DNA from 3 places in the Aromatoleum bremense genome. Region 3 is predicted to be linked to each of the others. Evidence: predicted binding sites of a transcription regulator. Region 3 holds the regulator's gene; each other region holds the start of a gene.

The links. The regulator FliA, encoded in region 3, starts transcription of late flagellar genes. The targets are predictions, from matches to a motif close to CTAAAGTTNNNNNNNNNNNNGCCGNTA.
Region 1: the regulator FliA is predicted to act here: its motif matches at 1,029-1,055, upstream of flgM (flagellar biosynthesis anti-sigma factor FlgM).
Region 2: the regulator FliA is predicted to act here: its motif matches at 990-1,016, upstream of motA (flagellar motor stator protein MotA).

Annotation. Positions count from the first base shown of each region.
Region 1 covers NZ_CP059467.1:933,534-935,796, forward strand. Annotated here, with positions in the region: gene flgA (flagellar basal body P-ring formation chaperone FlgA) at 350-943, shown strand; gene flgM (flagellar biosynthesis anti-sigma factor FlgM) at 1,090-1,392, shown strand; gene pbN1_RS04395 (flagella synthesis protein FlgN) at 1,389-1,862, shown strand; gene pbN1_RS04400 (retropepsin-like aspartic protease family protein) at 2,116-2,263, shown strand, end outside.
Region 2 covers NZ_CP059467.1:822,383-824,645, reverse strand. Annotated here, with positions in the region: gene flhD (flagellar transcriptional regulator FlhD) at 43-363, shown strand; gene flhC (flagellar transcriptional regulator FlhC) at 384-929, shown strand; gene motA (flagellar motor stator protein MotA) at 1,080-1,934, shown strand; gene motB (flagellar motor protein MotB) at 2,005-2,263, shown strand, end outside.
Region 3 covers NZ_CP059467.1:3,231,217-3,233,479, reverse strand. Annotated here, with positions in the region: gene motD (flagellar motor protein MotD) at 1-109, opposite strand, end outside; gene pbN1_RS15155 (flagellar motor protein) at 169-909, opposite strand; gene pbN1_RS15150 (RNA polymerase sigma factor FliA) at 934-1,701, opposite strand; gene pbN1_RS15145 (MinD/ParA family ATP-binding protein) at 1,818-2,263, opposite strand, start outside.

The DNA.
Region 1 (2,263 bases), 2.1 Mb from region 3:
CAGGTGCGGGCATTGATCCATCGCACCTTCCATGCCAGCGATCTTAGTCGTCACATCACAATGGGCTTGCTCCGATAAGACTGGAAATTACCGGTCAATTTCGCCGCTTTCGCTGCCGGCTTCGGCGTCGTGCCTGCCGGCCGGCGGAAAAACTTGCCGCCCGCGAAGGGGGCGAAGCGGGAATGCGGCGGCGGTTGCCGGGCGCACGCAGGCGTGGTGCAATCGCCCCATGCTGAAAAATCGATCCCTCCTTTGCCGATTTCCTGCCGCCGCTATGGCGGCCGTCACGACCGCAATGCTGCCCCTGCCGGCAGGCGCGCAGCAGCCTCCCGAACCCGTCGAGCGGACAGTGACGGCATTTCTCGAGCAGCAGACTGCCGGCCTGCCGGGAAAAGTTGAAATCTCCGTCAGCGCGTTCGATGCGCGGAACAGTCTCCCGGCATGCGCAGCGCTCGAAGCCTTCCTGCCGGCCGGCATACGGGCGTGGGGACAGATCAACGTCGGTGTGCGCTGCGACTCACCGGCCCCTTGGACCGCCTATGTGCCGGCGCGGGTCGCGGTGATGGCCGAGTATCTCGCCACCGCCCGCGCGCTTCGCGCCGGCCAGACCCTCGGCCCGGCCGATATCGAACGGCGGCACGGCGATCTCGCGGCGGAACCGCCCGGCACGCTGACCGACCCGACGCAGGCGGTCGGGCACCCCGCCCGTTACGCCGTCGCCGCCGGCAGCACGTTGCGCGCCGGAATGCTGCGCCTCCCACCCGCGGTGCGGCAGGGCCAGGCGGTAAAAGTCGTCGGCAGCGGCAACGGCTTCAGCGTATCGAACGAAGGACGCGCCCTCAATGCCGCAGCCGAAGGCGAACCCGTACGGGTACGGATCGGCAATGACCAGGTCGTTTCAGGCCTCGCGCGCGCCGGCGGGGTCGTCGAAGTGCAATTTTGAGTGCAGGGCCGATGAGCAAGCGGAACAGCCCTTGCTTTCGATCGCCCGGGTTCCCGATCGGCCCCGGTCGCCCAGCGCCACGGGGTTAAAGTTTTCGCTGTGCGGACCGTTGACACGGTTAGAGAATATTCAATGGGAGTTGCGCCGTGAAGATCGAAGGTACCCCGAAGCCAGCCGGCTCCGTACCTGCCGCGGAGAGCCGGCCACGGTCGCAGCCCGTGGCGTCTAAACCCGTCGGCGACGACGAGAAGGTGCAGCTGTCGTCGCTGTCATCGAGCTTGAACAAGGCCGAAGCGGCAATGGCTTCGACTCCGGTCGTCGACCGTGGCCGCGTAAACGAAATCCGCCAGGCAATCAGCGAAGGGCGCTTCAAGGTGGACGCCGACCGCATCGCCGAAGGCCTGATCGACTCCGTGCGCCAGATACTCGACACTCGGCGCGAATCGTGACTCCGCAACCGGAACTGCAGCGCCTGGCGACGCTGATCGACACCGAGGCAGCCCTGCTGCGTGCCTTTCTCGCGCTGCTCGAACGCGAGGAAACGCTCCTGATCGCCGGCGAGGCCGACGCGCTGCTCGCTCTGACACAGGAGAAATCGCAGCGCCACCAGCAGTTGCAACGCGTGCACAACGACCGCGCCTTGCTGCTCGGCCGCTTGCGGCGCCCGAACGACGAGGCGTCGATTCGCGAACTATGCCGGCCGCTGCCCGACACCCTGGCCTGCTGGGACGAGATTCGCGAACTCGCGCGCAACGCACAACACCGCAACGAGAGCAACGGCAAGCTGATCGTCGAACGGATGCAGCACAACCAGTCAGCGCTCACCGTGCTGCTCACGGCGGCCGGCCAACCCCAGCTCTACAATGCCGCGGGCATGACACGCCCCCGCAGCAGCGGGCGCCATCTCGGCAGCGCCTGAACTCCGCCAGATCCCTCGCCTTCCCCGCCGCACCGGCTTCGCTCGCCCTCAGCCATTCCGCTCGTCCCCCTGTCACCCCGTTGCTGCGACAGTGCGGCGCGGGCAGGTGCTGGTGGGCTCCCCCGCTTTGAGCCACTGTTACACACTGAGTGTTTGACTTTCTTTCAATCTGTTGCTTTCATTATTGCCTTTCGTCCTGCGTCCGATCCGCTGGACGCTCACCACGCGACGCCGATTTGACGAGGACGATCCGATGCAGAAGTTCATGTGCCTGCTACTCACGTTTTGGGCGGGCACCTCGTCCCTTGCCTGGGCCGGGCAATTCGATACCACTGTGGCCATGCGCGCGAACAGCGCGACGACTTTCTACGTGCAGGGCAATATTGGCGGGCTGGGTCCTG
Region 2 (2,263 bases), 2.0 Mb from region 3:
GACTCTAATTTTGGTTACCCTATTCACGGTAATGACCAAACGATGAAACGCCAAGATTTTCAGTCCGAGATCCAGGAACTCAACCTCGCTTACATGATGCTGGCGCAACAGATGCTGCGCGCCGACCGTGAGACGGCGATGCTGCGACTGGGGATCGGCAATGGCGTTGCCGAGCTTATCGAGGGCTTGTCCAGTGCCAGGCTGGTGAAAATGGCGAGCAGCCAGATGGTGCTGCCGGGTTTCCGCTTCGACGATGCAATGCTGGCAGGCCTGATCGCCGGCAACGGGCGGGATGCCGCGACGTCCAGCCTGCACGCCGCGATCATCGCCGCCGGCAAGCCCGTGCAGGAACTGGCCGGATAGCCCGGCCGGAGGAGAGCAAATTGAAAAACAAGAGCATCATCGGCGAAGCCGAAGACATCCAGCGCGCAGCGGAAATGGTCCGCCTCGGCGCCCGCATGCAGATGCTGGAAGCCGAGACGAAGCTGAGCCGCGAGCGCCTTCTGAAGATCTACAAGGAAGTGCGCGGCATGTCGCCGCCGAAAGGGATGCTGCCGTTCTCGACCGACTGGTTCATGACGTGGCAGCCGAACATGCACGCGTCGCTGTTCATGGCCTTCTTCAGTTTCTTCCAGGACAAGGCCGGCCTCAAGGGGCTGGATGCGATCATCAAGGCCTACCATCTGTATCTCGATCACGTCGAGGCCGAAGCGATGGACCCGGTGCTCAGCCTGACGCGCGCCTGGACGCTGGTGCGGTTCTTCGACGCCGACCTGCTCCAGTTCGCCCCCTGCACGAGCTGCGGCGGACGCTTCGTCGCCCACGCCTATGATCCGACCCACCACTTCGTATGCGGTCTGTGCAATATGCCTTCGCGGGCCGGAAAGACCAAGCGGGCCGCCAAGGCGGCATTCGCCGAAGCGGACTGAGCAACGGATCGCCGTGCTCGAGGCCGCCGCGCCTGCCGGCGGCCTTTTCGTTTGTCGGAGCTCAAGTCCGGCGTGCCGGAGTCGTTACAGTGGCAGTATTTCTGCGAAGCGCGGGAGCGCCTTCGTACATGAATCGACAGGGGTTTTCCGGTGTTTCTGATCGTTGGCTATGTCATCATCCTTCTCGCGTCGATCGGGACCTATTCGATTCATGGCAGTCTCATGGCCCTGTGGGTGCCGCTCGAGTACCTCGCGATCGTCGGCCTGATGATCGGCGGTTTCGTTGCGGGCAACGGCAGCAAGGCGCTGAAGGCGACGCTGGCAGCCCTGCCGGGGGTCGTGAAGGGCTCGCCGTACAACAAGGCGATGTACATGGACCTGCTGGGCCTGCTGTACGAGGTGCTGGCGAAAGTGCGCAAGGAAGGCCTCATGTCGATCGAGAACGATGTCGACAATGCCGCATCCAGCCCGATCTTCACGAAGTATCCGAGCGTGATGGCCAACCACCACGCGATCGAGTTCCTCACCGATTATCTGCGCATGATGGTCGGCGGAAACCTCAACGCGTTCGAGCTCGAAAGCTTGATGGACAAGGAAATCGATACCCATCACCACGAGGCGCACACCGCACCGCACGTCGTGGCGAAGGTCGGCGATGCGCTCCCCGCGTTCGGTATCGTCGTCGCGGTGATGGGCGTGGTGAACGTCATGGGTTCGGTCGGCCAACCGCCGGCGGTACTGGGCAAGATGATCGGCGGCGCGCTGGTCGGTACCTTCCTCGGCATCCTCATTTCCTACGGTTTCGTCCAGCCCATCGCGAGCCAGCTGGAACAGCGCGTCGAAGAGGGCGGGAAAGTGTTCGAGTGCATCAAGGTGGTGCTGCTGGCGAGCATGAACGGGTATGCGCCGCAGGTGGCGATCGAGTTCGGGCGCAAGGTGCTGTATTCGACGGAGCGTCCGGGCTTCGCCGAGCTCGAGCAGGACATCAAGAACCGCAAGGGTTGACGGCCGCAATGACGAGCTTGCCGCGCCTCACGCCTCGCCCGGCCTCTGCGCGACGTGGAGGCGCCCGGCCGTGAGCGACGATACGCAACAACCTATCGTCGTCAAGCGCATCAACAAGGTCGCGGCGGCAGCGCACGGCGGCGCATGGAAGATCGCGTACGCGGACTTCGTCACCGCGATGATGGCTTTCTTCCTGCTGATGTGGCTCCTCGGCTCGACCGCGCAGGGCGACCTCGAGGGGATCGCTGACCATTTCCAGAATCCGCTGAAAATCGCGATGCAGGGCGGAAGCGGATCGGGCGACAGTTCAAGCGTCATCAAGGGCGGCG
Region 3 (2,263 bases):
AATACATGACGACGAAGAATGCGAACAGCAGCGTGATGAAGTCCGCGTAGGAGACGAGCCAGCGCTCGTGATTCTCGTAGTCTTCGTCAGGGGGGCGGCGACGCGACATGGGCGAGGCTTGCGGCTAGGGCCGAGCGGCGCGCGGCAGGAGGAATCCCATCACCGGCTTCAGCTCACATAGCCCTGCATGCGGCTCTCGATGATGCGCGGGTTGTCGCCGCTGGCGATGCCGACGAGTCCGTCCACCAGCATCTCGCGCTGCGAGACGCCGCTCGCAACATGCGCCAGCAGCTTCTTCGAGATCGGCAGGAAAATCAGGTTCGCGAAGCCGACGCCGTAGATCGTCGCGACGAACGCGACCGCGATGCCCGAGCCGAGCCGCGACGGATCGGAGAGGTTTTCCATCACGTGGATCAGGCCCATGACCGCGCCGAGAATGCCGATCGTCGGCGCGTAGCCCCCGGCCGATTCCCAGATCTTCGCGCCGAGCCGCATCTGCGCGCTCCACGCATCGATTTCGACTTCGAGCACGTCGCGCAGGTGCTGTGGCTCGACGCCATCGATGAGCAGTTGCAGCCCCTTGCGCACGAACGGATCGGGCAGCGTGTCGAGGCGCTCTTCGAGCGCGAGCAGGCCTTCCTTGCGCGCGATGTGGCTCCAGTCGGTGGTCTGCGCGATGAGGTCGGTGTGGTTCGAGGACGGCGGCACGAACACCCATTTCGCCATCCGCATGCCATTGCGGAATACCGGCAGCGGGCTCTGCAGCATCACCGCGCCGAGCGTGCCGCCGACGACGATCAGGAACGCGGTCGGCTGCACCAGCGAGGAAATATGGCCGCCCTCGAGCACCTGTCCCGACAGGATCGCGGCGATTCCGAGCGTGATGCCGATGAGACTGGTCTTGTCCATGCCGGAGAGTCGGTGGAAGCCCGTTCAGGCCGCGGCCGGAGGGGTCTTTCGCGGTCGGCCGCGGCGCGCGCCGCCGGCCTCGCCAGCACCGAGGATGCGCGCCCGCAGCCGCGCGACAGCCTGGCTGTGCAACTGGCACACGCGCGACTCGGACACGCCGAACACTTCGCCGATCTCGCGCAGGTTGAGCTCCTCGTCGTAATACAGCGCCATCATCAGCTTTTCGCGTTCGGGCAGGTTCTCGATCGCCTGCACCAGCGCGCTGCGCATGTCCGACGCTTCGAGCAGGTCGAGCGGATTCGATGCGTGCTCGCCGAGGTGGCGCTCGAAGTAGTCCTCGCCTTCGTCGCCGGCGAAATCCTCGAAGTGCACCAGCTGGTAGCCGCGCGCGTCCTGCAGCATGCGCTGGTATTCGGCGAGCGGCATTTCGAGCGACTCGGCGAGCTCGACTTCGGTCGGCTGGCGGCCGTGGCGCTGCTCGAGGCTGTGGATCGCGCCTTCGATGCGCCGCATGTCGCGGCGGATGCTGCGCGGCAGCCAGTCGTTGTCGCGCAGCCCGTCGAGCATCGCTCCGCGCACACGCTGCACCGCGTAGGTCTCGAACTGCGCGCCGAGGCCATCCTCGTAGCGGTTGATCGCGTCGAGCAACCCGATCATGCCGTTCTGGATGACGTCATCGATGTGCACGCTCGCCGGCAGCTTCGCCATCAGGTGGTAAGCGAGGCGCTTGACCAGCGGGGCATAAGTCTCCACCAGCTGGCTCTTGTCGAGATTTCCTTCGGGGTCGTACATCCATTTCGCCTGTATTTTCCGGGCTCCCGACCGCGGCGCCGGAGTTTCCTGCTTTTCGTCGGACTGCCATGGTCCGGCGGCGGGTTGCGCCTTGCCGCGCGGATAAGTCAGTCCGATCATGGTCGCCGGTCCGCCTGCGCCGTCGCGCCCGGCCGGCGTGCGGACAGCGCGAGGCGGCGCAGGAACGCGGCCTCGCCCTCGGACGCGCACGCGCGCTGCGCGTCGGCCGTCAAGCCCGCGGCGATGTCGTCGCGCTCGACCTCGCCGAGCCACGCCAGCGGCACGCCGACGTGGCGCCGCACCAGGGCGTTCAGACTCGCAAAAAACGCGCTCGCGTCGTCGCGATGACGCGCGCGCGAGACGGCCACATGCAGCGCCCCGGCTCCGGCGGCGGCGAGATGCTTGATCGTGCGGTATGCCTCGGTCGCGCCGCTGTGGCTTGCTTCGGCGACGACGAGCCGGCGTGGCGCGGCGAAGACGAACGGCGACGGATCGCCTGCCGATGCGCAGCTCGCGTGAATCAGCACGAAGCCGGCGTGGCGATGCAGGCTGTGCAACGCGC